3 regions of the Agarivorans sp. genome follow, and region 1 is predicted to be linked to each of the others. Evidence: predicted binding sites of a transcription regulator. Region 1 holds the regulator's gene; each other region holds the start of a gene.
The links. The regulator sigma-54, encoded in region 1, starts transcription at its own class of promoters, with help from an activator protein. The targets are predictions, from matches to a motif close to GTTGGCACGNNNNTNGNNT.
Positions count from the first base shown of each region.

Region 2: the regulator sigma-54 is predicted to act here: its motif matches at 5,627-5,645, upstream of ACQY6Q_RS09515 (formate/nitrite transporter family protein).
Region 3: the regulator sigma-54 is predicted to act here: its motif matches at 8,376-8,394, upstream of ACQY6Q_RS05270 (P-II family nitrogen regulator).

Region 1 covers NZ_JBNKPP010000133.1:21,646-32,078, forward strand. The annotation lists gene lptC (LPS export ABC transporter periplasmic protein LptC) at 1-295, shown strand, start outside; gene lptA (lipopolysaccharide transport periplasmic protein LptA) at 300-797, shown strand; gene lptB (LPS export ABC transporter ATP-binding protein) at 800-1,525, shown strand; gene ACQY6Q_RS08125 (RNA polymerase factor sigma-54) at 1,580-3,082, shown strand; gene hpf (ribosome hibernation promoting factor) at 3,107-3,394, shown strand; gene ptsN (PTS IIA-like nitrogen regulatory protein PtsN) at 3,403-3,846, shown strand; gene rapZ (RNase adapter RapZ) at 3,873-4,730, shown strand; gene ACQY6Q_RS08145 (HPr family phosphocarrier protein) at 4,714-4,986, shown strand; gene mgtE (magnesium transporter) at 5,056-6,417, shown strand; gene pmbA (metalloprotease PmbA) at 6,443-7,783, opposite strand; gene yjgA (ribosome biogenesis factor YjgA) at 7,886-8,392, shown strand; gene tldD (metalloprotease TldD) at 8,420-9,871, opposite strand; gene ACQY6Q_RS08170 (carbon-nitrogen hydrolase family protein) at 9,877-10,433, opposite strand, start outside.
Region 2 covers NZ_JBNKPP010000158.1:2,949-13,381, forward strand. The annotation lists gene ACQY6Q_RS09490 (TSUP family transporter) at 1-39, shown strand, start outside; gene ACQY6Q_RS09495 (AEC family transporter) at 90-1,031, shown strand; gene ACQY6Q_RS09500 (CNNM domain-containing protein) at 1,289-2,326, shown strand; gene cynS (cyanase) at 2,383-2,832, opposite strand; gene ACQY6Q_RS09510 (protein kinase domain-containing protein) at 2,894-4,618, opposite strand; gene ACQY6Q_RS09515 (formate/nitrite transporter family protein) at 4,628-5,485, opposite strand; gene ACQY6Q_RS09520 (sulfotransferase) at 5,990-7,720, shown strand; gene ACQY6Q_RS09525 (hypothetical protein) at 7,756-8,049, opposite strand; gene ACQY6Q_RS09530 (phosphoribosyltransferase) at 8,068-8,631, opposite strand; gene ACQY6Q_RS09535 (phosphoribosyltransferase) at 8,729-9,349, shown strand; gene ACQY6Q_RS09540 (DEAD/DEAH box helicase family protein) at 9,365-10,433, opposite strand, start outside.
Region 3 covers NZ_JBNKPP010000090.1:307-10,739, reverse strand. The annotation lists gene lpdA (dihydrolipoyl dehydrogenase) at 117-1,547, shown strand; gene ACQY6Q_RS05290 (patatin-like phospholipase family protein) at 1,626-3,845, shown strand; gene acnB (bifunctional aconitate hydratase 2/2-methylisocitrate dehydratase) at 4,080-6,677, shown strand; gene ACQY6Q_RS05280 (winged helix-turn-helix domain-containing protein) at 6,916-7,734, shown strand; gene ACQY6Q_RS05275 (YacL family protein) at 7,744-8,091, shown strand; gene ACQY6Q_RS05270 (P-II family nitrogen regulator) at 8,441-8,779, shown strand; gene ACQY6Q_RS05265 (ammonium transporter) at 8,825-10,087, shown strand; partial or broken gene ACQY6Q_RS05260 (extracellular solute-binding protein) at 10,229-10,433, shown strand, end outside.

The sequences.
Region 1 (10,433 bases):
CCAACCTGTATGGCAAATTGATGCCGATCAGGCTACAGTACAGCAGCAGCAATTAGTCACCCTAAATGACAATGTAGTAATTAAAAACTTAAGTCGCGGTGAATACATACGCGATTTAATTACCGAAAAATTGGATATCGACCTGCAAACTGAAACCATGAGCAGCGATCAACCGGTCACCGTATATGGTCCGTCTTACGAACTGTATGGGGTAGGTATGAACGGCGATTTAGCCAACGAAATAGTGACGTTATTAAATGATATTGAAGCGGTTTACCATAACCCACAGCAGTAAGTTAGTGCTCAGTGCGGGCTTACTTTTACTCTCTTGGACAGCAACAGCTTTAGAAGACGATTTTAATCAGCAAATCATCGTTGATGCCGACCGCCAAGAAGTTAACATTAAAGAAAACCGGGTCACCTTTTATACCAATGTAGTGGTAACCCAAGGTTCGATTAAAATGCGTGCCGACGAGCTTAGCGTGATCGGTAGTGAAGAAAAAGGCAGCGAAGTGATGATCGCCAAAGGGCAACCCGCTACCTTTTATCAAATGCTCGATAGTGGCAAGCCAATTGAGGCCGAAGCCAACGAGGTTCGCTACGATCTTAAAACACAAACCTTAACGCTCAGCAGCAATGCTCAACTCAAACAAGAAGAGAGCTTGGTCAAAGGCAGTATGATCAAATACAGCATTGATAAACAAGAAATGGTAGCCCAAGGAGATGGAAACAGTCGTGTCACCACCATTTTCTTACCGCAACAACTCAACGATATTGCGCCACAGGAACAACAGTAACGATGAGTACATTGATTGCTGAAAACCTAGCCAAAAGTTACAAAGGTCGCAAGGTAGTAAAAGACGTTAGTCTGAATGTAGAAACCGGTAAGATCGTGGGCTTACTCGGCCCCAATGGAGCGGGGAAAACCACCACCTTTTACATGGTAGTAGGCTTAGTGCCTCGCGATCATGGTCGAATTCTAATCGATGACGATGACCTATCTAGCACGGCTATGCATAGCCGTGCCCGCAAGGGTATTGGCTACCTACCCCAAGAAGCGTCTATATTTAGACGTCTATCTGTTGAAAAAAATATTCTTGCGGTGTTAGAAACCCGTAAAGATCTCGACAAACAGCAACAACAAGTGGCTTTAGACGACCTCTTAGAAGAGTTCCACATTAGTCACATTAGAAAAAACCTAGGCATGAGTTTGTCTGGTGGGGAACGCCGCCGGGTTGAAATTGCTCGTGCTTTAGCCGCCGCGCCAAAGTTTATTTTGCTTGACGAACCCTTTGCTGGTGTAGATCCTATTTCTGTTATCGATATAAAAAAGATTATTGAACACCTGCGTGATCGTGGTCTTGGCGTATTGATCACCGATCACAATGTGAGAGAAACTCTCGATGTTTGTGAACATGCCTATATCGTTAGCCAAGGCGAATTGATAGCCTCGGGGAAACCTGAAGAAATACTTGAAAATGAACACGTGAAACGAGTTTATCTCGGTGAACAATTCAAGCTATAGTTAAAGTGCAAGTAAAAAACACAATACAATAAGAAGAAGGAACAGCGGTAGTTAATGAAAGCATCTTTGCAGTTGCGTCTTGGTCAACAATTGACCATGACCCCTCAGTTACAACAGGCGATTCGCTTACTCCAGCTTTCAACACTGGATTTGCAGCAAGAAATTCAGGAGGCACTGGAAAGTAACCCTCTGCTCGAAGCGGATGAGTCACACGCCAGTGACAACGATGCTAATGAGGCTCAATCTCTTAATGACAAAATTAACGATAGCAGTATAAACAACGAAGTTGATAATAGTCAATTAGAAGCCGGCGATGCCATTAACCAAGACACTGTTTCTGATGACTTACCGGTGGATTCCACTTGGGATGATATCTACAGCGCCAGTTCAGGACCTTCAAGCTCAGGCAGCAGCGGTGTTAGCGACGACAGCGATATGTTGTTTCAAGGTGAAACCGTTGAATCTTTACAAGACCACTTAGTATGGCAGATGCAACTGACACCATTTAGTGAAGTTGACCAAGCTATTGCGTTGGCAATTATCGATGCGATTGATGAATCAGGTTACCTAACTCAAAATTGCGAACAGCTCTTAGAAGGTTTACGCGACAGTGAAAATAACGATTTAGATGTTGAGCTGGATGAAGTTGAAGCTGTATTAAAGCGTATTCAACACTTCGATCCGGTAGGTATTGGCGCGCGCTCTTTACAAGAATGCTTAATGATTCAATTAGGCCGCTTTGCCGAAGATACTCCTTGGCTAAAAGAAGCTAAAGACATTGTCACTAACCATATCGATGTCTTAGCCAATCGCGACTTCCGCTTATTGTCACGTAAAACCAAATTGAAAGAAGAGCAGTTGCGTGAAGTTATGCGACTCATTCATACCTTAGAGCCCCGTCCTGGCAACGCTGTAGAACCCAATCAGGCGCAATACGTTATTCCCGATGTCTCGGTCATAAAACGTCAAGGTCGATGGGTGGTAGAACTAAACCCTGACGCCATGCCCAAATTAAGGGTAAATTCTCACTATGCTTCACTCAGTAAAACCTCTACCAATGCCAACGATACCCAGTTTATTCGTAGTCATTTACAAGAAGCTAAGTGGTTTATCAAAAGCATTGAAAGCCGTAACGAAACACTGTTAAAAGTATCGAACTGCATTGTTCACCATCAGCAAGCCTTCTTTGAGTATGGAGAAGAAGCGATGAAACCAATGGTATTGAACGATGTAGCAGAAGCTGTAGAAATGCATGAGTCGACTATTTCTCGGGTTACCACCCAGAAATTTATGCATACTCCTCGTGGCATTTTTGAATTGAAATACTTCTTTTCCAGCCATGTCACCACCGAAGGGGGCGGGGAATGCTCTTCTACAGCAATTAGAGCCTTAATTAAAAAACTGGTAGCTGCCGAAAACAGCAATAAACCACTCAGCGATAGTAAAATTGCTGATATTTTGGCAGATCAGGGGATCAAGGTGGCAAGACGCACCATTGCTAAATACCGTGAGTCTTTGGCTATTCCACCTTCTAACCAACGTAAAAGCCTTATCTAAGGCCTATAACAGGGGACGATATCTATGCAAATTAATCTTACCGGACACCACGTAGAAATTACTGAGTCATTAAAAGAATATGTCCACACAAAATTTGCCAAACTAACCCGACGATTCGAACAAATAAATAATGTTCATGTCATCTTAAATGTGGAGAAACTAAATCAAATCGCCGAAGCGACCCTACATTTAAATGGTGGTGAGGTATTTGCCACTTCAGAACACACCGACATGTACGCAGCCATCGATAGCCTGATCGATAAACTCGATCGTCAAGTTATCAAACACAAAGAAAAACTCACTAAACACTAGTCACTCTAATGCAACTAAATAAAGTACTAAGTTTGAACTGCACGCAACGTGCAGTTCAATGCTCTTCAAAAAAACGCGCCCTAGAAATCATTAGCGAGCTGGCAGCTAGCCAATTGGATATCTCTGCTCAAAGTATTTTTGAGAGTTTATTAAATAGAGAAAAAATGGGCAGCACCGGCATTGGCCAAGGTATTGCGATTCCCCATGGGCGAATTGCTAGTGAACATCAAGCCACTGCGGTTTTCTTACGCTGTGATCCTGCGATAACGTTTGACTCCATCGACAATCAACCCGTCGATTTGGTTTTTGCCTTATTAGTCCCCGAAGACCAATGTCAGCAACACTTAAACACCCTATCTCAAGTTGCTGAAAAACTTAATGATAAACAAGTATGTAAACAACTTCGCTGCGCACAAAGTGATGACGAGCTATACAACATCATGGTAGCCTAATACTCTAAGCTTAATTAGGGGCCATCATGGAACTAATCATCGTTAGTGGACGCTCCGGTTCAGGCAAAACGGTTGCCTTACGAGTGTTAGAAGATCTCGGGTATTATTGTGTCGACAACCTTCCGGTACTGTTGTGGCAGTCGCTTATCGACAACTTAAAACAAAAGTATCCGAAGGTTGCCATTAGCATCGATATTCGTAACCTTCCAGATGAGCCCTCACCGATCGCGCGGGTGATCCGCAATGCCGGCCCCGAAGTCAACTTGCTCAGCATCTTCTTAGATGCCAAAGACGAGGCTCTAATTCGTCGTTATAGCGAGACGCGGCGAGTCCACCCACTAAGTCAAAACGGTGTTTCACTGGCCGAGGCGATTGAATCGGAAACCGCCCTATTAGAGCCCATCTCAAGTAACGCCGATTTACGGATCGATACTTCGAGGTTATCGGTTCATGAACTCAGCAGCCTGATCCGCTCGCGAGTCACCGGTGATAAACAACAACAGCTGATTATGGTATTTGAATCCTTTGGCTTCAAAAATGGTGTGCCCAGCGATGCAGACTATATGTTTGACGCACGTTTTTTGCCTAACCCGCATTGGCAAGAACAACTTCGCCCACTGACCGGTTTAGACCAAGCGGTTCAAGATTACCTCGCTGCTCAGCCCTTAGTCACTGAGTATATTGATCAAATTAGTCAATTACTTGATAGCTGGCTACCCCATTTGGAGGCCAACAACCGTGCCTACCTAACCATTGCCATAGGCTGCACCGGTGGACAACATCGCAGTGTTTATGTGGCGGAAAAGCTGGCCGAGCACTTTAGCTCAAAACGAAAAGTACAACGTCGTCATCGCACTTTGGAACATCATCTTGAAGCTCACTAGACAGGTTATCGTAAAAAACAAATTGGGGTTACATGCTCGCCCCGCCACTAAATTAGTAGAGTTGGCCCAGCAATTTAATGCTGAATTAAGTATCATGGATGGAGATAAAATCGCCTCCGCCGCCAGTGTATTAGGACTCATGGTACTCGCCAGCGCGCAGGGCAGCACCCTAACGCTGATAGCCGAAGGAGACGATGCGGAAGCTGCCTTAGATGCGGTACAAGCCTTGGTTGAAGCTAACTTCGACGAAGAATAAAACGATTGCAATAAACTCAAGCTACACTTAGCAGGCAAGGCTTGCAGCAGCACAAATAGGGATTCGCTTATGCTAGAAGAGATGGAGTTAAACCCTAACCAACATAAACGCCTTCAGGAGCTTCATCAAGCTCTAGACAGCGGTATGTTCGTGTATGTTAGGCGAATACTTCATCAAATGCCTGCCTGTGATGTCGCCTTATTATTGGAATCTAGCCCGCCTGCCGGTCGTAAGGTTCTATGGCAACTGACCGATCCCGAACAACACGGTGAGATTCTCGAAGAGCTTAACGAGGATGTCATGGAAGGGGTGTTGCAGCTGATGGCCCCCGAAAGCCTAGCCGCAGCCACCGAAAACATGGATACCGATGACATTGCCTACGTATTACGTAGCCTGCCAGACAGTGTTTATCGAGAAGTGCTGGATGCGATGGATAGCCAAGATCGCCATCGTGTAGAAGCTGCACTCGCCTATCCAGAAGATACGGCTGGCAGTATCATGAACACCGATACCATCACTCTGCGCGCCGACGTTAGCATCGATGTAGTATTACGCTACTTACGTTTACGTGGTGAACTACCAGAAGCCACCGATGCCTTATATGTGGTGGACGAAAACGACTTATTACTGGGTGATATTCCCCTTTCCACGCTACTAACAGTCAACCCCAATGTGAATGTCCGTGACGTCATGGACAGCAGCGCCGAAAGCATCGACGTCAACATGGCCGAAGATGATGTAGCCGCTCTATTTGAGCGACATGACTGGATTTCTGCCCCGGTAGTTGACGAACAGGGTCGCTTGCTTGGCCGTATCACCATTGATGACGTGGTGGATATTATTCGTGAACATGCAGAGCACAGCATGATGGGTATGGCCGGTATGGATGACGATGAAGATACCTTTGCGCCAGTGATTAAAAGTACTCAGCGCCGAACTTTCTGGCTAGGTATCAATCTCTGTGCAGCCCTCATCGCGGCCTCAATTAGCAATATGTTCGAATCCACCCTAGAGCAACTCGCCACTCTGGCTGTGTTAATGACGATAGTGCCCAGTATGGGAGGAATTGCCGGAAACCAGACTCTAGCGCTAGTAATTCGTGGCTTGGCCGTGGGTCATATTGGGGAAGGCAACTCACGCTGGCTAATTGGTAAGGAAGCAGCTATTGGCATGCTTAACGGGATGATTTGGGCCAGCGTAATCGCCTTAGTGGTCACTTTTTGGAAGGGAGACTGGACGCTAGGGGTTATCATTGCTGGAGCCATGTTTATTAACATGTCTTTGGCAGGTTTGGCCGGCGCCAGCATTCCCCTGCTAATGAAAAAGTTTAACATCGACCCGGCACTAGCTGGCGGGATGGCCCTCACCACCGTGACGGACGTAATGGGACTGTTTTCGTTCTTGGGGATGGCGACGTTAGTGCTCGCATAAGCGAGCACTGCTTTAGTGAAGCTAGTTAACTACCAGCAATTTTCATCGAAGAAATAAGCACCGAGCCAGACTGAATAGAGCTTTCTTTATCGAAGTCATCGGCAATCGCCACAATATTGGCGTAGATCTCTTGCAAGGTACTCGCCACGGTAATTTCGTGAACCGGAAAGGCGATTTCTCCGTTTTCCACCCAGTAACCCGCCGCGCCACGAGAATAATCACCGGTTACAGTATTCACTCCTTGGCCCATCAGCTCAGTGACAAGCAACCCGGTGCCCATTTGCTGTAACAGCTCTGCGCGACTGATACCGGAGTGCTTAATTTGCCAATTATGGATGCCACCGGCATGCCCAGTGCTTTGCATACCTAACTTACGCGCCGAATAGCTGGTCAGTAAATAACTCTCTAACACCCCATCAGCAATAATATGCTTGGCTTTAGGCGCGACCCCTTCACTATCAAACGGCGTGCTCGACAAGCCCTTCTTTACAAACGGATCTTCATAAATAGACAACCAACTTGGAAACACTTGTTTACCTAAACCGTCTAATAAAAACGAAGAACGCCGATATAAATTACCGCCACTAATCGCCCCCACTAAATGGCCAAATAAACCACTAGCCACGTCTTGGTCAAAAATAACCGGTACTTCACAAGTGGATATTTTGCGGCTATTTAAACGGCCTAAGGTTTTATCAACCGCCTTAGATGCAATCTGCTCAATGCTGTCTAAATCGGCAAAGTCCCGAGCTACACTATAGGAATAATCACGTTGCATATCTTTATCACCGGCGATCAACATACAGCTGATGCTATGGCGACTAGTGGGATAGCCCGCTAAAAAGCCATGACTATTTCCATATACCTTCACCCCGTAGTGACTATTGATATTAGCGCCATCACTCGCTTTAATTTTGGGGTTGCTTAAGGCCAAGTGCTCGCAACGATTAGCCACATCAATAAAATAATCGGGTTCTAAGGGATGGGGGTGAAACAACTCTAAATCGGGAATATTTGTAGCAAGTAGTTCTTTATCTGCAATTCCTGCGGCTTTGTCGGTAGACGTATAGCGACAAATATCATAAGCCGCTTTCACCGCATTTTTTATCGCCTCAGGACTCAAGTCAGAAGTTGACGCACTACCCTTACAGTTAGCCTTATACAGGGCAATGCCCAAAGCTCCATCGTGGTTAAATTCTAAGGTCTCAACCTGTTGCTCACGGGTCGCGACACTAATACCAGTTTGTTTAGAAATAGACACTTCTGACTGATCGGCACCAAGCAATTTAGCTTGTTCCAATGCAAATTCTACCGCCTGCTTTAATTGGCTTAACTCTTGGCTAACTTGTTTTTCCGGACTCATCATTGATCTTCACTTTATTCCATCGCCATAGCATAACAAAACTCATCGAGCGACTATACGCAAGAACTGGTAAGATAGTAAAAAAAGTCTCTAGAGAGTGAAAAAATGAAGAACCCGCAGCCTTATGATGAGGAAGACGAGTGGATCAGTAAGTCGGAAATAAAGCGCGAAGCCGATCGTTTAAAGAAAATTGGCGCCGAATTAGTTGCGCTAACCAATCCACAACTTGCCACCATCGAAATGAGCCCAACGCTACGCGAAGCCATTGCCTTGGCCAAGCGTTTAAAAGATAAGCGCGAAGCATATAGGCGCCATATGAACTACATTGGCAAAGTGATGCGAAGCGAGAATGAAGAGTTGATCAATGCCGGCTTAGATAAGATCCGTAACAAACACATCTATCAAGCACAGGCGCAACTGGCATTAGAAAAGCAACGCGATCAGTTAATTAGCGAAGGGGATGAAGCGATCAATGCCTTATTAGAAGCGCATCCCCAGCTAGAGCGACAAAAACTCAGACAACTGGTTCGCCAGGCTAAGAAAGAGTTAACTCAAGAAAAACCGGGCAAAGCCCATCACGAGCTAGTTAGCTACCTCAAACAAGCCTTATAAAAAAAGGGGCCTAGGCCCCTTCCTCACTTAGGCGGTACCGCCTACGGTTAACTGTTCCAACTTCAAACTAGGTTGTCCAACGCCCACCGGCACACTTTGACCTTCCTTACCACAGACTCCAACCCCTTGATCTAGGGCTAAATCATTGCCCACCATAGAGACCTGCTGCATCGCCTCAGGGCCACTACCAATAAGAGTCGCTCCTTTAATTGGGGCAGTAATTTTACCGTCTTCAATTAAATAAGCTTCTGAAGCCGAGAACACAAACTTGCCAGAGGTAATATCAACCTGCCCACCGCCAAAATTAGGTGCATAAATGCCCTTTTTAACCGAGGCGATCAGCTCTTCAGGCTCACTTTCTCCCGCTAACATATAAGTATTCGTCATACGAGGTAGAGGTAAATGCGCGTAAGACTCACGCCGGCCATTACCGGTAGAGTGGGTATTCATCAATTGAGCATTATGCTTATCTTGCATATAAGCTTTAAGCACCCCGTTTTCAATTAATACGTTATATTGGCCGGGGGTACCTTCGTCATCGATACTCACTGAGCCACGACGCTGACCTAAAGTGCCATCGTCAACCACGGTACAAAGCTTGGAGGCCACTTGTTGGCCCATGCAGCCACTAAAGGCAGAAGAGCCCTTACGATTAAAGTCTCCTTCCAAACCATGGCCAACGGCCTCATGCAGCAAAACTCCCGGCCAGCCGGCACCGAGCACTACAGGCATTAGCCCCGCAGGAGCATCGATAGCCTCAAGGTTGACTAAAGCTTGGCGCACCGCTTCGTCAACAAAGCTCATAGCGCGTTCTCGTCCGTTAACGTCTTCTAAAAAGGAACTGTACTTACGCCGCCCACCGCCACCAGCAGAACCACGTTCACGCCGCTGATTACGCTCTACTAATACACTACAGTTAAAACGAATTAAGGGGCGAATATCGGCAGCTAAAGTACCATCACTGGCGGCCACCAGCACTTCCTCATAAACTCCGCTAAGGCTAACGATCACTTGGGTCACCGCTGGATCTAAGCTACGAGCATACTTATCGGCACGTTCGAGTAGCGCTATTTTTTGCTGGTTAGATAAGCTGACCAAGGGATTATCGGCCTGATAAAACTGTTCGGCAGTCACCTTTTTGAAGGGCTTAACTAGCGCTCGTCCGGGATTAGGATTAGGACTAATACCACGTGCTGCTTGGCAAGTACGTAATAAGGCTTGATTATCAATTACATCAGAGTAAGCGAAACCGGTTTGTTCGCCGCTAATGGCTCGAACGCCCAAGCCCTGCTCAATATTATAACTGCCTTCTTTAACGATGCCGTCTTCCAATACCCACGACTCATGACGACTGTGCTGAAAATACAGATCAGCATAATCAATTTGCTGTTTCGCGACTTCGGTCAGCGCCATTTGCAATTCTAGTTCGCCAATTCCCCCTGGCAACAGTAATGACTGACTGACTTGTTCAAACGACATAGTAATTATTCTCTCCACCCTAGTTGTAATTGTTGGTGCAGCGGCAGGGGCATGTTATCCCTAACTTGCTGTAGTAATTGCGAGCTAAACTCGGCCTTGGCCGCGCCTAAATTGGTGCTTTGTACATCTAAACAACGTCCCCAAGGATCCACTATCATTGAATGGCCCCAAGTTTTACGCTGATTATCATGTGTTCCAGCTTGATTAGCAGCCACAATATAACATTGGTTTTCTATTGCTCTTGCTTGCAACAGTGCCTGCCAATGAGCTTCCCCTGTGAGTGCGGTAAACGCCGCAGGAAGCAATACAATATCACAGCCCTGTTGGCGCAGCAGCTGAAATAGGTAAGGAAAGCGCAAATCAAAACAGATGCTCATGCCGACGCGCACACCTCCAGCATCGAAATAAGCCAACTTTTGTCCGGCGACAAAATAATCTGACTCTCGATAACAACCCACGTTGTCAGCCACATCTACATCAAACAAATGCAGCTTGTGATAGTACTGAAGTAATTCGCCTTGCGGCGAAAACGCCAAGCTAGTGGTGTAACAACGTGTAGTTT
Region 2 (10,433 bases), on a different contig from region 1:
CAAATGCTGCTAAGGGTAGTGCTAAAACACATCGCCTAAGCCGCACGGCTGAGGTAACATTTAATTTTGTTAAGCTGCTAGGTTTGGCTATGTTGCATGCGTTTAGCTTCTCTGTTTCGGTTACCGCCCCCATCATATTAATGATGATATTGGGCTACCTCTTTAAACGGCGCGATATGATTTCAGGCGAATTTATTCGCAGCGGTTCAAGCCTGGTATTTAACGTTACCCTGCCTTGCTTATTGTTTTTAAACATTGCCACCGCCGATGTAGCCGCTTTAATCCAAGTAAAACTGTTAGCCACTGCGGGCCTAATTACCTTAGCGTCGGTGGGTTTGCTGTGGATTTATGCCCGTAATATGGCCGGCCCCCAGCGCGGCGTATTTGTTCAAGGCGCCTATCGAGGCAACATGGGCATTATTGGCCTGGCCACCATCGTGAATGCCTTTGGCCATGAGGCGCTAGCACCGGCAGGGGTATATTTGGCGATCATGGTGATCCTCTACAATGTGTTGGCGATTGCGGTATTAAGTGCAGCCCAACCTAAAGCCGAGCAGAGTTTACTTAAAGGCATGGCCTATTCAATGTTTAGCAACCCACTGTTTCTGGCCATTGTATTTGGTTTATGCCTTGCCTTAATCGGCTTACGTTTGCCTGAATGGCTCACCACCAGCGGCCGTTACTTGGCTAATATGACCCTGCCGCTGGCTCTGCTGTGTATTGGCGGCTCGTTAAGTTTGGATCGTTTAAAAGGCAATCGTAGCCTGATTTTTCAAGCCTCTGCCGCTAAGTTAGTTATTTTGCCCTTAGTGTCGGTGCTGATCGGGGCACTGTTAGGTTTTCGTGGTTTAAGCTTGGGGATCCTCTACTTGATGATGGCCACCCCTTCTGCCACTGCCAGCTTTGTAATGGCTAGGCAAATGAGGGGCGATGCCGATTTAGCCGCCGACATCATCGCCATCACCACCATTTTTTCGGCCTTAACCACCACCTTCGGTTTAGTCGGCTTAAGAGCCGGCGGCCTGATTTAAGCCACAACTTAGTAATAAAAACGCTGATAAGCACTCGAGCCTTACATCAACGGATGTAAGGCCTTAATTAGAGTATTTGTTAAATCCCACCCGCTAAGCCCGATAAGTCATTAGTCTAAATTCAGAGGCTGTCCGCCTTACTCGGCTCTATATCACTTGTTACCCAGCTACGATTAAGCTAGCCTTGCTGCCTAAACATTCGCGCCTGAAATGGCCAATTTTTTTAAACAAACAGGGTAAATTACGTGTTTCTGTTAGTGAGTTTTTTATGTCTCGCCATTTTTGTCTCGTTTTTATGTTCAATATTAGAAGCGGTGCTACTGAGTGTTTCGCCTAGCTACATTCAACTGCAGCAACAACAATCCCCCAAAGTTGCCCAGCGTTTATCCAAATTGAAAGACAGTATTGATAAGCCTCTGGCGGCGATTCTTAGCCTTAATACCGTAGCGCATACCGCAGGCGCCGCCGGTGTGGGCGCTCAGGTCGCGGCTCTTTATGGCTCTCAATATTTAGCCATTTCTTCGGCGATTATGACGATATTGGTATTGGTCTTGTCGGAAATTGTGCCGAAAACTCTTGGCGTAACTTACTGGCGACAGCTGGCCCCCTTTGCCGCTTGGTTGCTACCGCTAATGATTAAGCTATTTGCCCCCTTTGTTTGGTTAAGCGACCGCATCACCGCTCGCATTGGTAACCACGAAGAAGACTTTTCTAACCTGCGTGAAGAAATAAGCGCTCTAGCAGAGCTAGGCCACCAGCAGGGCGTAATTGAAGCGGGCGAGTCTCAGGTGCTGCGTAACTTACTGCGCCTAGAGCAGCGTAAAGTCACCGACATTATGACGCCACGCGCGGTAGTGCACCGTATTGAAAAGAACAGCAGCGTGAGAGAGTTTATTGCTGTGCATCAGGCCGAGCCCTTTTCGCGGATTCCGGTCTACCAAGAGGAGCGAGATAACTTCATCGCCTATGTGCATAAACAAGACTTACTTAGTGCCGCGCTAGACAACAAGCTAGATGCGCCGATTTTTGACTACTCACGCAAGCTATTAATGTTGCCAGCTAGCGTAAGTGTGCGCCATGCCTACCAAAGCCTGTTGCAAGCGCGCGAGCTGATTGCCGCAGTGGTTAACGAATATGGTGAAGTACAAGGTTTGCTCACTATGGAAGACATTCTAGAAACCTTATTAGGCCAAGAGATTATTGACGAAACCGACGCCATTGAAGACATGCAACGCTTGGCGCGTTTCCAATGGTTGAAACGACTACGCAATAAGAAACAGCGCTACAGTCGTTAAACACTGTTCAACAAAAAGCCAGCCGCAAGGGCTGGCTTAACACTCATACATTGCGCCTAATAGGTCTTATACGGCAAGAACTTACCAGACAGTACAATGTTCACGCGATCCCCTTTCGGATCGGCTTCACGCTGAATATCCATAGAAAAATCAATGGCGCTCATGATGCCATCGCCAAACTCTTCGTGGATCAGCTCTTTAATGGTAGAACCATATACATTCACCACTTCGTACCAGCGGTAAATTAACGGATCGCTTGGCACGGCAGTGGGCAACGAGCCCTTATATGGGGCAATTTGCAACCAAGCTACCGCTTCATCAGATAATTCAAATAAATCACCGATGATTTCGGCCTGCTGTTTATCAAAGGTCATTTGCCCTAAACAGGCGGCAGTGGTCCACTCTTTAGATAGGCCAATGGCGCTGGCCACTTCGCTCCACTTAATGCCCTTTTTTACTTTACTGGCAACAATTTGTTGGGTGACTTGTTCTCTGCTACTAATCATATTGCTTCCTTTCTTGAGTAACGATCTTGATTAAACAAAATGCAGCCCGTTAACTTAGAGCTTAACGAACCAATAAAAAAATCACGACGCCAGCGAGTATCGCAGAAATGCCCTGCCACAACGCCACTGGGTTACGCTCTACCAGAGGTGCTCTAGTTTTGTTAATAAAGGCCTGGTTGGGCTTGCGCAGATCCACCAAAAACTCACTAATTTGCGAATAACGTTTTTGCGGATTGGGGTGTAAGGCTTTTTCTAGGGCGTCATCCACCCACACCGGAATTTCCCGCTCGCTATCAAGTACCGACTGATATACCAAACGCCGCTGAGCCGCTTCGGTTTTAGCTTTAGCCACGTTAGTCCCATAGGGGAAACGCCCCGACAGCAGATAGTAAGTAATCACCGCTAACGAGAACAGCTCGGCGCGCACGCTGCCGCCGTAACCTAAAAACAACTCTGGCGCAGAGTACAAGGCGGTGCCTAATAAAGACGATTGAGTATGGTCCTGTACTTGCTCGGCCAAACCAGCCGCCCATACCGAACCAAAATCAATGATCTTCACGGTGCCATGTTTATCAATCATGATGTTGTCGGGCTTTAGATCTTGATGCAGCATGTCCATGCGATGAAAGGCGCGCAAGCCCTTGGCAATTTGCTCGACTATCTCCCTCACCTTAGCCAAATCGGGCTTAGGATTGTCGGTGATCCACTGCTGCAGGGTTTGCCCTTCTAGATATTCAAACACGGTATATAAAAAGTGTCGCTGGCGCACCTCGGCGCTAGCCTTTAATACATGGGCGCTGTTAATTCGCCGAGCCATCCACTCTTCGGTAAAAAAGCGCTCTAGGTACTCTTCATCACCACGTAAATCCACCGAAGGGGTTTTTAGAATTACCTGCTGGCCACTGTGCTGATCTTCAGCTAAGAAGACATGACTACGGGCGCTGTGATGAATCGGGCGAATAATCTTATAAGAATCCATTTCCATTCTGGCGTCTAACTGTGGAGGGAAAGACAAGGCGGCAACCTGCTCTTTTAGGCTGTTATCCGCGCTCTGCGGCACTTGTTCAAGGCGAATAATCTGCAAGCTTAAGTTGTCGTCACTGCCCGCCAAATAAGCTGTGGCAACAATGTCTTCGGCAGCCTTAGTGAGATCATGGTGATTGGCGATGAGGGTTTGCTGCACTTGCTCGGCGTCGATGTATTCGTATACCCCATCGCTACACAGCAGAAAAATATCGCCCTGCTCTATTGTTAAACATTGGTAGTCAAATTCACACTCAGGCTCAATGCCTAAGGCGCGGCTCAAGTAACTTTGTTGCTCGCTGCCCCAAACACGGTGGTCTTTAGTCAGTTGCTCTAAACCCTGCAGGCTTAAGCGATATATGCGAGTATCACCCACATGAAATAAATGTGCCTGATTGCCCTTAATCACCAAAGCACTCAGGGTACAAACGTAGCCTTTATTTTTGTCGTAATGGTAGCGGCTTTGTTGAGATTGGCTATAGAGCCAGCTATTGGTGGCTTGTAAGACGCGAGTAGCGGCATGCTGCACCGTCCAAGTTTCGGAGGTGCAATAATAATCGTCTAAAAAACTGTTAACGGCGGTTTCGCTGGCAATTTGACTCACTTCGCTACTGCTAATGCCGTCGGCAATCACCGCAGCAAAACCCTTATGTTGTAGCTGTGCTCCGCTTGGGGTAAATGCGCCGTAGCAGTCCTGATTAAGGGGCTTGCGCCCCTTATCAGAACATTGGCCAATCGATACACGCAGTTGGCTAGTGGTCATAGGCAAAGCTTAAGCGTTAGCCGGTGCTGATTTGCTTGGCGCTTCTACCGCAGCCGAAGCCACTTTGCGCTTGGGCGCTGTTCTTACGTGGGTGGTATATAAGGTTAAACCGGTAAAGGCTAAACCACCCACTAAGTTACCCAAAGCAGTTGGAATTTCATTCCACAGGAAGTAATCAGAGATAGAGAACTCACCACCCATGATTAGGCCAAATGGGAACAAGAACATGTTAACAACTGAGTGTTCAAAGCCCATGAAGAAGAACAAGAAGATCGGCATCCACATGGCAATCACTTTGCCGCTTACGGTAGTTGAGATCATCGCGCCTACCACGCCCATAGACACCATCCAGTTACATAACATGCCGCGAATGAAGATAGTTAACCAGCCACCTAGGCCGTGTTCGGCATAACCCACCGTACGTGCTTCACCAATGCTAGCCGCTTTGGCGCCCACCGCACCGGCATCAACGTTGAAACCATAGGTAAAGATAAAGGCCATCATAAAGGCCACGGTTAAAGCGCCACCGAAGTTACCCAAAAAGACCAAACCCCAGTTTCTTAATATTCCTCGTACATCGACACCGGGCCGCTTATCTAATAGCGCCAGCGGAGCCAATACAAATACCCCAGTTAACAAGTCAAACCCCATTAAATAGAGCATACAAAAGCCCACAGGGAATAAGATGGCGCCCAGCAGGAAGACCCCAGTTTGCACTGCGATGGTAATAGCAAAAATAGCGGCTAGAGCCAAAATAGCGCCAGCCATAAAAGCGCGAATAACCGTATCGCGAGTAGACATAAAGATTTTGGATTCGCCGGCGTCAACCATTTTGGTGGCAAACTCGGCAGGTGCTAAATAAGACATAATATTTCCCTATATTGCTTAATCATAAATAAAAGCTGTGGTCTGGCGGATTCATCTAACATAAATACAGATTATTTCACCGCTACCAAGCAACACCCGATTAGCTGCTGACTTGGTCTTTCCCTGACCTCAGTAAGTAGATAGCAAGGGCTGCGCCAACAACACAAAATAGCAACATAAAAAATCAAAGTAATAACTTTAATACCTACAAAGAGGTAATTTTTCCTGCAAATTCATCAACATTCACTAATGGCTTGCACATTTATAGTTGCTAATTGCACCAATACAGAACAGAAAAATGAGAGTTAGCTCACTTAAGCTAGAGCTGAACAAATGTATTCACGCTTAGTTGTTTAGGATTAAAATTTCACCAGCAATAGCCCACCCAGTTAACGATTTTTTATGAAACAAAGCGCCAGCGCATATTTTGTTAAGCTTTAACAAGACAGCCTGTACAGTTTCAGTAAAGTAAGCGCTAATTAGCTCAGTAAACAGGATCGCAGCATGAAGCCGGAACAGCGGCAGCGCATTATGGAGAAAGCCGTTAAAGCCTTACAGGCGGGTAAATTCAGTCAGGCTTTTTCCACCATTAACAAAATTAATCAGCTTAAGTCGCAGCAAAATTTTCAAAGTTTAGAGCTGGCGGCTTACAGTTTGTTTCAACAGCAAAAATTTGAGCGAGCCCGCGACGCTTACCAGCAGGCGCTAGCCCTTTGCGACAATCTTCAGCAACGAAATAACTGTTATAAAAACATCGGCTTAGCCGAACAACAGCTGGGTCTACTACAAGCCGCCATCGCTTCTTTTGAGCAATGTTTTGCACTGATTGATGGAGCCGACAATGCCGATATAGCCAGCCCCTTAGGAGAATGCTATTTGGCCGAGGGGCGCTTCCAACAGTTAACCGAGCTTTGCGCCAAAATGCGCCATTGGCCCGGTCAACTGGCCAAAGCCCTAGCTCTAGAGATCTCCGCCGCCAAGCTACAAAACCAGCGCCAACAAACCTTAGATGGAATTGAAGCGCTGCTGCAACACAGCGCCTTAATTGAAGAGTGGCAAGTGGCCTTTGCCATAGACACCCTAATGTTCATTCGAGAACACAAGCGTGCCGAACAGCTATTACAACAAGCCGCTATCGACTACCCCAATAAGAGTTGGATAGTCTACTACCGAGCCGAGCTGGCCTTGCGCCAGAAACATCCCGAACAATGCATTGAATTACTTAGCGATGAGCTAATTAACCAGCTTGATTTTATGCGCAAAAAAGCAGCCTACAAGCTACGCGCCGATGCACGAGACCAGCTGCAAGATTACTCGGCAGCTTTTAACGATTACTCGGCCATGGCCGCGCTGAATCACCAACGAGCCCAAGCGCAAAGCCACCAAGATTTAGTCGCCAGCTATCAAAAACTCGATTTAAACTTTATTAAGCAGCAGCCCACTTTAGCGCAAAACGATGCCGAGCCAGAGCCGGTATTTATGATGGGCTTTAATCGCTCGGGCACCACCTTGTTAGAGAACATTTTAGATACCCAACAACGAGTGATAGCTTTAAGTGAAACCCGCTCACTGTATTCAGTGGGCCAGGCGATGAGCCAACAACTGAATAAACGCTACCCCGAAGATTTGGCCACACTTAGCCCCAGCGAGCGCCAATTATTGCGCCAAGGCTACTACGACTACATCAGGGAGTTAGGCTTTGAGCTGAAGCCCGACAGCGTCATTGTTGACAAGTTTCCGCTGTATACGGTAGAGCTACCGCTGATTTTAAGCCTATTTCCTAAAGCCAAAATCATCTTTTGCCTGCGCCACCCAGCCGATGTGTGTTTGAGTAATTTCCAACAAAACTCGGCCAATAACCAACAACAGGCTAAGTTGAACCGCCTAGCCGATTGCTTTAGCTACTACCAACAAGTGTTCACGCTATTTCAACGTTATCAGCAACAATTGGATTTAAATATTCACTATGTGCGTTATGAAGATTTGGTGGAAGACTTGGAGCCTCAGGCCGAGGCTTTATTTGAGTTTCTCAACTTGCCTGTGAGCGAGGATTACCACCAGTTTAATCAGCACGCTCAGCAGAAGATTGTGATGTCGGCGTCAAGCAACCAAGTGGTGGAAGAAATCTACCAGCACTCGCGCTATAAATGGCTGAACTACCAAACGCAGCTTCAGCCCCATTTAGCTAAAGTCGCCCAGTTCGTCGAACAGTTTGCTTATCCACCTTTAAGCTAGGCTTTGCTCCTTGGTCGTAGCCCGACCAAGGCGGCTTATTTTTGCTGGCGCTGAATACTGGGAATGTTTAACCACTCTTCGTCGTATTCTTTTAAGGCCTTTTTACGCCGCTCTCGCTCGGCAATAGTTTCACCAAACACCTGCATGTGGGCTTGTTCCATCAAGGCTTGAGCGCGTGCTCGCTCAACTATGCCTAACAACTCAGCGGCTTGCATAAAACCTTCTAGCCGCCCCTTTTGTAAATCACCGCCTTTGCCCCGCTTCACTTCATCAAAATAGGACAAAAACTTCTCATAACAAGTTTGGGAAAATTCGGCTTGGCTAAGCATGCTACCTCTCAAATCGTTTTACAGGTGGGCTTTTAAAATCTGATATAACTCGGGACGATGCTCGGCAATCTCCTCGGGGCTTAGGCCCTCTAAAGAATGCGGATACTTTAACCATTGCTTGGTTTCGTGCAGGTAATAATCGGGCACCCGCTCAGTGAGATTGCGCTCGGGCTTATAATACGGCACCGCTACGCGAATATCTTCCGGGGTATTTAGACGGGCTAAGCGTCTCAACTCGCTAATAATCGCTTCAATGGAACGGCCGGTATCAAATACATCGTCAACAATCAGCAACTTATCATGATGCTGTACATGCTTAACCAAATAGCTCAAGCCATGCACTTTAATCTGCTTAGACTGCTGATCAATGGCCGCCGCATAAGAGGAAGTACGAATCGCAATGTTGTCGGTGGTCACCCCGTGAAAAGCCAAATACTCTTGCACCGCAATACCAATGGGCGCTCCGCCTCGCCACACCGCAATGGTGAAAGTGGGCTTAAAATCGCTGTCTAATACTTGTTTGGCTAAGCGGAACGAATCTTCAAGTAGGGACTGTCCGCTTAAATATAATTTTTCGCTCATCTTCAGTGATTACCAATAATCGTTGCTGACCTAGTGCTCAAGGTTATAGTATAAAATCACAATCGTGAAATTGTTTTGTAAAGAGTAGGCCTTCAATATGCCAAGTAAAGATGCTGCAGTAAAAAATCCCCCCCATAGCATGAACAAACGCTATCTCGAAGAGGAAAAGCTGATCGAAGATGCCTTTCGCCTCGGCGTAAACATCTATGAAAGTGGCTTTCGTCCCAGCTTTATCGTGGGTTTGTGGCGAGGCGGCAGTGCAGTGGGCATTTACGTGCAAGAGTGTCTACAAACCCTTGGGGTAAATACCGACCACATTTCTTTGCGTACCTCTTATCAGGGGCAAAGCAGCTATCAAAACATTCTTAACGCACCCGAGGAGATCCGCGTACATGGGATTCAATATTTATTGGAAAACCTAAATGTGGATGACAGCTTGCTGATTGTAGATGACGTATTTAGCAGCGGCCATAACATTCAAGCGGTAATAAATCGCCTCAGCAGCAAGCTTAAACGCAACATGCCAAGTCAGGTGAAGGTAGCCACTTTGTGGGAGCGCCCTAGCTTCAACCAAACTGACATTAGCCCCGATTTTTGTTTGCACCAAACCGACGACTGGCTGGTCTTTCCTTATGAGTTAACAGGTTTGAGCTTGGAGGAAATCCAGCAACATAAAAGCTTTGTGGCACCACTACTTAAACCCGAACTACTCAAATAATTCCGCAAACTAAGACTAATATTGCTGATGGGCCTTACGATAAGGCCCTTGGTAATCGAAGATCCGGTGCTCAATTTTCCAATAATGTTTGTTCTTTTTGGCGATAACAAAATCGGGATGCACCATGTTATTTAGCTGCTGTAAGGCCTGCTCTGCGGTATTGGGCAAATTGGCTGGGCCGCTGATGCGCCGAGAAAAATGCTGATTAAAGGCTTGCCGCGCCTTGGCATAAGCGAAATTAAACTGCTCTTTTAGCTCTGCGCCATCTTCATCGTGGTAAATCACGCTAAGTTGCTGCTCTTGAGCACTAAACGACATGCCACTGCAACGCAACACCATACGATCCTTTAGCTGTAAGGCTTCTTTCAATAACTTATCTGGGTCACTTAGCTGACAGCCACAGCTTTGGCATTGGCGCGCGGCAATGTCGTTTTCACCGTTGCACTGCGGGCATTGCTTGTATTGATAACGATAATCACATTGCTGTAGCTGTTCGGGCTTATCTTCAGCAGGCACCAAGCCCTGACAACGCCGGCCATAGTGCTCAATTAGCTCGCCGTCTTTATCGCAGACTCCCCAAAACATATTGGCAAAACCACATTTGGGACAGCTAACCTGCACCAAAGCGCTGTTGGGGTTGGGTTTTACTTCGCCGATTTCTGGTTGGTATAAGTCGTAGTTATTGCCCGCATAATCAATGATTAAGCAATCGCTTTTTCCCTCATATAAACGCAAACCACGCCCAGCAATTTGTTGATACAAACTCACCGAGGCGGTGCGTCGCAAAATCGCAATTAAATCCACATGGGGCGCATCAAAGCCGGTGGTGAGTACCGATACATTCACCAAAAACTTAAGCTGCTGCCGTTTAAACTGCTCCACCCATTGGTCGCGCAGCTTATTGGCGGTATCGCCAGTGAGTAGCGCGGTTTGCTCGGCCGGTAGGTAACTGGCAATCTCCTGGGCATGCTTTACCGAAGCGGCAAATATCATCACCCCTCGGCGCTGCTCAGCCAATTGTAATAATTGCTGGCAAATGGCCTGAGTCACCCGTGGGCAACGTGCTAAAAACTGATCCAACTGG
Region 3 (10,433 bases), on a different contig from region 1:
GTTTGGCATCCGGCTCTTCTTTTTTATCACGATTAACCGTAAACTCAATTGAGCTGCATGTTTGATACCGATACCCTACGGCAGCTCAATAAGATAACAAAACCAAGAGGTCATCAATGAGTAAGGAAATCAAGACCCAGGTGGTAGTACTGGGCGCAGGCCCTGCAGGCTATTCAGCTGCTTTTCGTGCTGCCGATTTAGGTTTGGAAACAGTGATTGTCGAACGTTACGCAACCCTTGGCGGCGTTTGTTTGAACGTGGGTTGTATTCCATCAAAAGCGTTATTGCACGTAGCCAAAGTGATTGAAGAAGCTAAATCACTAGCAGAGCACGGCATTGTTTTTGGTGAACCACAAACTGACATTAATAAGATCCGTACCTGGAAAGAGAAAGTGATTGGTCAATTGACCGGTGGCCTCGACGGTATGGCTAAAATGCGTAAGGTTAAGGTTGTTCAAGGCCTTGGTAAATTCACCGGTGCGAATTCTTTGCAAGTAGAAGGCGAAGACGGTGTTACTACTATCAATTTCGACAATGCGATTATTGCAGCGGGCTCTCGCCCGGTTAAATTGCCTTTCATTCCGCATAATGACCCGCGAGTTTGGGATTCAACTGACGCCCTTGAGCTAAAAGAAGTTCCCGGTAAATTACTGGTTGTGGGCGGTGGTATTATTGGTTTGGAAATGGGTACTGTTTATGGTGCCCTAGGTAGCCAAATTGATGTGGTTGAGTTTGCTGACCAACTAGTACCAGCGGCAGATAAAGATGTAGTACGCGCTTACACCAAGAAGGTGAAAGACAAGTTCAACATTATGCTAGAAACTAAAGTAGTAGCGGTTGAGTCAAAAACTGATGGCTTATACGTGACTTACGAAGGTAAGCAAGCGCCGCATGAGCCAGTACGTTACGACGCGGTATTGGTGGCGGTGGGTCGTGTACCTAATGGTTTAGGCTTAGACGCAGAAAAAGCCGGTATTGAAGTGACCGAGCGTGGTTTCATTGAGGTTGATAAACAGCTGCGTACCAATGTGCCACACATTCATGCGATTGGTGACATCGTGGGTCAGCCCATGTTGGCGCACAAAGGCGTGCATGAAGGTCACGTTGCTGCAGAAGTAATTGCCGGTAAGAAACATTTCTTCGATCCTAAAGTGATTCCTTCTATTGCTTACACCGAGCCAGAGATGGCATGGGTGGGCTTAACCGAGAAAGAAGCCAAGGCTCAAGGTATTAACTACGAAGCATCGGTATTCCCGTGGGCTGCTTCGGGTCGCGCTATTGCCTCAGACTGTCCTGATGGTATGACTAAGATGATTTTTGATAAAGAATCTGGTCGTGTTATTGGTGGTGCGGTTGTGGGCACTAATGGCGGTGAGCTATTAGGTGAGATTGGTTTGGCCATTGAAATGGGCTGTGATGCTGAAGACATCGCGCTAACTATTCACGCTCACCCAACCTTGCATGAATCAGTAGGTTTAGCTTCAGAAATTTTTGAAGGTAGCATTACCGACTTGCCTAATGCGAAGGCCAAGAAAAAGAAAAAATAGACTCTAAGCGTCTAAAAAACTAAAGTGATAAAGGCAGCCTCGGCTGCCTTTATAGTATTGCTTTCAAAGGAATGGAACTTGTCACGTTTATTGGCCAAAGGCTTGCTGCTAGTGGCTTGCTGCCTGTTTTCTCTCAACTCTTTTGCTCGACCCAAAATTGGCTTAGCGCTCAGTGGCGGAGGCGCGAAAGGGGCCGCTCATCTAGCGATTATCCAATTACTCGAAGAATATCAAATCCCAGTTGATTATGTCGCAGGTACCAGCATGGGTGCTTATTTTGGCGCTATGCTGGCAATGGGCTATGACGCACAAGAGATCGAAGACGTCACTTTTTCCATTTTTTGGGAAGGCGGATATGAAGATGACGTGACTCGCGGAGAAATGTCATTACGCCGCAAGAAGTTACGCGATCAATATCAAATTGATTTACCGATGGGCTGGAATGGCCAAAACGTGGTGCTGCCTAAAGGGGCGGTACAAGGCCAAACCATGGCTAAAATATTACGTTATGCCACCAGTAACTTAGAAGCGCTAAGCAGCTTTGATCAGTTAGCCATTCCATATAGAGCGGTAGCCACCGACATGGCCTTGATGAAGCCGGTCATTCTTGACCATGGTGATTTGGCTACCGCCATGCAGGCCAGCATGTCGGTTCCGGGGGCCTTACGCCCAGTGCAAATTGACGGCCGCCAACTGGCCGATGGTGGGGTGGTGAATAACTTGCCTGTTGATGTGCTTAAAGAGATGGGGGCAGAGCTGATTATTGCGGTGGATATTGGCGCGCGACTTAAACCTCAGGAGCAATTAAATAGTGCCGTTGATACGCTTGATCAGTTGTCGATTTTTTTAACCCGCTCAGGAACGGAGCGGCAAATCGCCTTACTCGATGACGACGATTTATTAATTAGCCCCAATATGGATGGCATTGAAACTGGCGACTTTGCGCTGATGCCTCTTGCGGTAACTCGAGGATTAGAGGCGGGGCGTGCGCCGCTTGCCGCATTGGCCAAGCGTTTAGCCTTGGGAGATGAGCCTCAGCAGTATTTAGCTTACCGCCAGCAAGTTAATCAGCGACGTGCCGACTTGGCCTTGCATGAGCAATTCGTGGTGGGGAAAATTAAACTTAACAATAATTCAAGGCTAGGCGATGAGGTGGTGTTGTCTCGCTTGCAGTTGAACCAAGGTGAATTGTTATCTAAGGAAGAGCTAGAACAGCGGATCCGCCAGCTTTATGCCTTAGGCACTTTTGAGCGAGTGGATTACCGTATTGCCACTGAACAAGGCGAAAATGTTATTCATCTTGATATTTATGAAAAAAGCTGGGGGCCGGGTTATTTTGATATGAAGTTTGGCCTTCAGGAAAACTTCCAGGATCAAACTGAAGTGAACTTTGGTTTAGGTTTTACCTTATCTAACCTCAACCGCTATGGTGCTGAATGGCGTAATGAGGTGGAAGTGGGCACGGTGAAACGTTTATATACCGAGTTTTATACGCCGTTTACCGACCACCTTCGCTACGCTTGGTCTGTCGCTGCGGAGTACGATAAACGCCAGCGGCGAGTTTATGATGTCGGCGAGGGAGTTGAGTACCTCGCGGTTGATTTTGAAGATATAGGCCTGCGTACTCATCTTGCTTGGAATTATCGTCCTTGGCAGGAGTGGGGGCTAGGGCTAGCGGCTAAACACGGTGCTTTGGATGTATCTGGCTTAGATGGTGAGGCTAATTATTGGCTTTATGGACCTTATTTAACTTTTGATTATGACACGCTAAATAGTTGGGCTTTTCCTACTGAAGGAAAGCTACTTGAGTTGACCTTAAGCCTCTATCATGAAAACGTCAGCGATGAATCGAGCGCTTATTCTCCGAGTTTTGAAGGGCGTTGGAAATACCCCTTTTCTTGGGGTAAACATCATTTGAATTGGTTTGGTGAATACGGCAGTACCGGTAGTGATTTTGTTATTCCTACCGATGCTCAAGATTTAGGTGGGTTTTTACGCCTGTCTGGTTTTAGTTATGAGCAGCTATCGGGGCGTTACAAGGCCTTAAGTGGATTAATGTATTTTTATCAACTACATCACTATAACAGCCCGATATTTCAAGCACCGGTGTTTATTGGCGGTTCGATTGAAAACGGTGGGGTTTGGAATAGCGCTAGTGACATCTCACTACATTCGTCACTATGGGCAGCTAGCTTGTTTACTGCCTTGGATAGCAGCCTTTTAGGGCCGATTGTTTTAGCTTATGGCCACAATCAAGAAGAACAAACTTTATATCTGTTTATTGGCAACGACTTCTAAATATTGCCTAAATGTAAATTAAATGTAACTTGAGGCTCTGTGGCTAAAGTATTACATGCATGTTAAGGTATTGTTTTTATTGGGTTTTGTTGGTTTTTTTAAGTTTTTGCTAAAACATCTATATTTTAATTTATAGTTAAAACAGCTATAATCACCACCCCATGAGGCCAGTTATAGTAAAGGCCCAACATATGGATATCCCCCTTCGGGCATTATTACAATAAGGAGCGAGCCGTGCTAGAGAGCTACCGCAAACACGTCGAAGAGCGTGCTGTTGAAGGTATTGTACCTAAACCCCTTGATGCTGAACAAACTGCAGGATTAGTTGAGTTACTTAAAGCGCCCCCAGCCGGTGAAGAAGACTTCTTACTCGACTTACTCGCGAATCGAATTCCCCCAGGTGTTGATGAAGCCGCCTATGTAAAAGCGGGATTTTTAGCTGCTGTGGCCGCTGGTGAAGTGAGTTCCTCAATAGTTTCTCCTGCTTATGCCACGGAATTGCTAGGCACTATGCAGGGCGGTTACAACATTGAGCCGCTAATTTCTTTGTTAGATAATGATGAACTGGCTCCAATTGCAGCTAAAGCCTTGTCTCATACCCTGTTGGTGTTTGATGCCTTCCATGATGTAGAAGAGAAGGCCAAAGAGGGTAACCAGTTTGCCCAGCAAATCATGCAGAGTTGGGCTGATGCGGAGTGGTTTTTAAGTCGCCCTGAAGTGGCTGAAAAGTCTACTTTAACCGTATTTAAAGTCACTGGCGAAACCAATACCGATGATTTATCGCCAGCGCCAGATGCTTGGTCTCGTCCTGATATTCCATTACATGCTTTAGCGATGCTGAAGAATGCCCGTGAAGGCATTGAACCCGATCAGCCCGGCGTGGTTGGCCCGATGAAGCAGGTTGAAGCGTTAAAAGAAAAAGGACACCCACTGGTTTATGTGGGTGATGTTGTGGGGACGGGGTCTTCACGTAAGTCGGCGACTAACTCGGTGCTTTGGCTAATGGGGGACGACATTCCTTACGTGCCAAACAAACGTGGTGGCGGTTTCTGTTTGGGCGGTAAAATTGCCCCTATCTTCTTCAATACCATGGAAGATGCTGGAGCCTTGCCCATTGAACTGGACGTTGAAGCGCTTGCTATGGGAGATGTGATCGACATCTATCCATTTGCTGGAGAAGTGAAAAAAGCCGGTACTGACGAGGTTATCTCGACCTTTAAGCTAAAAACCGAAGTGTTGCTTGATGAAGTTCGTGCGGGCGGTCGTATTCCATTAATTATTGGCCGTGGCTTAACCGACCGAGCTCGCGCTTCTCTAGGTTTAGAGCCTTCCACAGTATTTAAACGCCCACAAGACGTAGCCGCTTCAAGCAAAGGCTTTACGCTGGCGCAAAAAATGGTGGGTAAAGCTTGTGGTGTGGCCGGCATTCGCGCAGGTCAATATTGTGAGCCGAAAATGACGACCGTGGGTTCACAAGATACCACCGGCCCAATGACGCGCGATGAATTAAAAGATTTGGCTTGTTTGGGCTTCTCAGCCGACTTAACCATGCAGTCTTTCTGTCATACTGCGGCATACCCTAAACCGGTAGACGTTACCACCCATCATACTCTTCCTGATTTCATCATGAATCGTGGTGGTGTGTCGTTGCGTCCCGGTGATGGCATTATTCACTCATGGTTAAACCGCATGTTGTTGCCTGATACCGTTGGTACCGGTGGTGACTCACATACACGTTTCCCTATTGGTATTTCTTTCCCTGCGGGTTCAGGTTTAGTGGCTTTTGCTGCTGCAACCGGTGTTATGTCGCTAGATATGCCTGAATCAGTTTTGGTTCGCTTTAAAGGTGAAATGCAACCTGGTGTAACCTTGCGTGATTTGGTGCATGCGATTCCTTATGCGGCGATTCAGCGCGGTTTGTTAACTGTTGAGAAAAAAGGTAAGAAAAACATTTTCTCTGGTCGCATCTTAGAAATCGAAGGCTTGGAATCGCTAAAAGTAGAGCAAGCTTTTGAGTTATCTGATGCGTCAGCAGAGCGCAGTGCTGCGGGTTGTACTATCAAGTTAGGTAAAGAGCCCATCATTGAATATCTAAATTCCAACATCGTCATGTTGAAGTGGATGATCGCTGAAGGCTATGGTGACAGACGTACTATTGAGCGTCGAATCACTGCAATGGAAGAGTGGATTGCTAACCCAGAGCTAATGGAAGCCGACGCCGATGCCGAATATGCTGAGGTAATTGAAATTGATTTAGCTGAAATTCGTGAGCCGGTATTGTGTGCGCCGAACGACCCTGATGATGCGCGTTTATTATCAGAAGTCGCGGGTCAGAAGATTGATGAAGTATTCTTGGGCTCATGTATGACCAACATCGGTCACTTCCGTGCCGCAGGTAAGTTGCTTGATAAACATAAAGGTGCCTTACCTACGCGGATGTGGGTTGCTCCTCCAACGCGTATGGATCAAAAACAATTAACTAACGAGGGTTACTACGGTATTTATGGTCGTGTTGGCGCCCGTACCGAGATCCCTGGTTGTTCTTTGTGTATGGGTAACCAAGCGCGAGTAGCCGATAACTCTACGGTTGTGTCTACTTCAACGCGTAACTTCCCTAACCGTTTAGGTACTGGGGCTAACGTGTTTTTGGCGTCCGCCGAGTTGGCTGCGGTGGCGGCAATTTTAGGTAAGCTTCCTACTCCGGAAGAATATTTAGAATATGCAGCGCAAATTAACGCGACAGCGGCAGATACTTATCGTTACTTAAACTTCGATCAAATTAGCGATTATACCGATAAAGCTGATGATGTGATCATTCAAAAAGCAGTTTAAATGTTGCTTTGAAAAACAAAACGCGGCCTATGCCGCGTTTTTTTATATCTGCTAGCCAAACCCCAAGTTGAACTGTTATTATATTAAAGACTAAAAAATATCAATTTTTTCGCTCAATATTACAAAATAAACATAAAATCCCCTATTATATCCTGCTGAATTTGGATGATTACAGTTTTTACTGTATAAAAGGGAACGCTAGAATTACTAGTTTATTCGCTTGCTGTTGGAAGACGATATGTCCTTTAATGATGTTGTTGTAGTTGGCCCGTTGGCCGTAGATATGAGCCAAAATAGTATTACGTTTAAGGATAGAACTGCCTATTTAGGTCCGTTAAGAACCCATTTGCTGGGGTATTTGTGCAAACATGTTAATCAAGTTGTAGGAAGAGACGACTTGTCTGAAGCTGTTTGGGGGCGTAGTGTCTCCGATCATACTATCAATCAGCACATTTCTCAGTTACGCAAAGTCCTCACTACTGTAAATAATACTGAGCTTACTATCGCTACTATCCCTAAAAAGGGCTATATCGCGAGGTGTGAATCGGAACCAGGCTTAAACCTGCTCAAGTCTGAAGCGATTTTTGAACAGCCTAAAGCTGCGCTATTTAGTGATCCTGATACCTGTGAGCAGATCCTCGCCGCTAAAACCGAGGGCGAATTAAACTATCTAGAAGTCTTCTCGGATTTAGATGAGCTACATCAGCGATTGATGAGCCATGAGTTTCAAGCGATTGTTGTGGACACCGAGTTGGAAGGCTATCAAGGCCTGCAACTCATCAAGGCAATACGAACTGGCAAAACATTAGCCAGCTCAGACGTAGCAATTGTTTCCATCAACTCTGAGGCAAATAAGCAGTTACTTGGTTTCAACGTATTGTTGGATGTGCAAGGCTTGGTGATAAAACCACTTAATCTTGAGACCCTCGATAAGAAGCTAAAAGCTGCAGTGGCGGCGCGCTTTAAACTTAAACCTAATGCCGCTTATGACTTGGTTCCGACTAGGCTTGAGACGACAGTTAGCGTAAACTTAGCCGCTGCTTGTGTGAATAATTAAAGTGTAACTATGGAACTGACGATACGCCGTTCTTTGGACGGTCAATTAATGATTGATTGTGGTGATGAGCATCGTTGTTTAGCGATGTGGTTGGAACGAGAAATCAATAAACATCGTCAGTTTCCACAACAGCTGCTGGCCCAGCTAATGGCCCTGCATGAGTTAGCCGAGTTACGACTGGATAGCGATGAATTTCGCTTTATCGCTAATCGAGACGAAATCTTGATTTCAGTATCCGAAGACTCTCTCGAACAACCTAGTTCCCTGATTGATCAGCCGATGAGCCTTGATGCCAGTGAAAGTGCCTGTGGCTTCGATGACTTCATTGAGCTATTAAATGCAATTGCTTCTTATTAAGCTGGTGCAAGCTTGCATTCATGGCTAAAGCTCGCCAATTTATCCTCACTTAAGAAATTCCTCCTCTTAATCATTTAGTTAAACTTTTACCCTTGGTTTTTGTTTCCTCCTTGATGTTGTTAATTAGGGGGCTTGCACACTATTAGTGCTGCTTTCCCGCGGCGGATAATGGATTGAACCTATATGGCGCAGCTAATAAAGAATATGCACCGTATTGGTGCTTTGTGTTTTGTTTTGATTTTTCTTTTTGATTTTAAGTGTTTGATAAATATTGATTTATTGCTTTTGGCATAAGCTTTGTATTTGCTTAAGAGGGAAAAGTTAACGATGACTCTTTGGAGGAGCTCAAATGAAACTAATTAGCGCGATAATTAAGCCATTCAAATTGGATGACGTGCGTGAAGCCATTGCTGAAGTTGGCGTAGATGGTTTGACAGTGTCAGAGGTAAAGGGTTTTGGCCGTCAGAAAGGTCATACCGAACTTTATCGTGGTGCTGAATACCAAGTCGATTTTTTACCAAAAGTGAAGTTAGAAATTGCCACTAGCTCAGAAAATGTAGACCGCATCATTGAGGCGATTTCAAGTGCAGCTTACACCGGAAAAATTGGTGACGGCAAAATTTTTGTTTATGACTTAAGCAATGTTGTACGTATTCGTACTGGCGAAATGGATGGAGAGGCTATCTAAGTTTGACCTTAGCTGGCTAATAATAGGGATTACGGGGAAGTAATTATGGAAAACGAAATTTATCAACTGCAATACGCCATCGACACCTTTTACTTTTTGGTGTGTGGCGCCTTAGTTATGTGGATGGCTGCTGGTTTCTCAATGTTGGAAGCTGGTTTAGTTCGCGCTAAAAACACCACTGAAATCTTAACTAAAAACATCGCTCTTTATTCTATTGCTTGTGTGATGTACCTGATTTGCGGTTACGCCATCATGTACGACGGAACAGCATTCTTGTCTGGCATTGAAGCCTTTGACTTAGGCGGCATTCTAGCCTCTAAAGCCGAAGAAGGCTTTGAGGGCGGAAGTGTTTACTCTGGTGCTTCAGACTTCTTCTTCCAAGTAGTATTCGTTGCCACGGCTATGTCAATTGTATCTGGTGCCGTAGCTGAACGTATGAAGCTTTGGGCCTTCTTGATTTTCGCTGTAGTGCTTACTGGTTTCATCTACCCTCTAGAAGGTAGCTGGACTTGGGGCGGTCAATCTGTGTTTGGTTTATACGAACTTAACTTCTTTGACTTCGCGGGTTCAGGTATTGTTCACTTAGCCGGTGCCTCTGCTGCACTAGCCGGTGTATTACTACTAGGTGCTCGTAAAGGTAAATACGGTAAAAACGGTTCAATTAACCCAATCCCTGGTTCTAACATGCCGCTAGCGACAGTAGGTACCTTCATTTTATGGATGGGTTGGTTCGGCTTCAATGGTGGTTCTGTATTGAAACTAGCCGATGCTGCTAACGCTCACTCTGTTGCAATGGTATTCCTAAATACTAACGCTGCTGCGGCTGCTGGCTCACTTACAGCTCTTATCGTATGTAAGTTAACTTGGGGTAAAGCTGACCTAACAATGCTATTAAACGGCGCTTTAGCGGGTCTAGTGGCAATTACTGCTGAACCTTCTACACCAACCGCGCTTCAAGCCACTTTATTCGGTGCTGTAGCAGGCGTATTGGTAGTTGCTTCTATCGTATTCTTCGACAAAATTAAGATTGACGATCCAGTAGGTGCTATCTCAGTACACGGTGTGGTTGGCTTGTTCGGTCTATTGATTGTGCCAATTACTAATGGTGACGCTAGCTTCGGTGGCCAAATTGTTGGTGCTCTAACTATCTTCGGCTGGGTATTTGTTTCAAGCTTCATCGTGTGGAGCATCTTGAAAGCAGTAATGGGTATCCGAGTTTCAGAAGAAGAAGAAATGAACGGTATGGACCTTTCAGATTGTGGCATCGATGCCTACCCTGAGTTCGTAACAGTAAAATCTTCTAGCTAATATTTAGTTAACAAAATCTTGATTTAAAGGCCTGCTTTGCAGGCCTTTTTCATGTTTTACTGGTAGTCAATTTTAGTTAGCCATGTTAACCTTAAATCAAATGATAACGATTAGTGTTTAACTTTTTTTGGGGATCTGTCTGTGAAAAAATTTGGTTTTTTTTCTACCTTTCCATTGTTAGCTAGCTTGCTAGTTGCTGGGCCAAGTTACGCGGGTGAAGAGGTTAACCTTTACTCCTACCGTCAACAAAGCTTGCTACAACCTTTAACTGATGCATTTACTGCTGAAACGGGCATTAAGGTGAATGTGGTTCATGCGGAAAAAGGTTTGGCTGAAAAGATTAAAG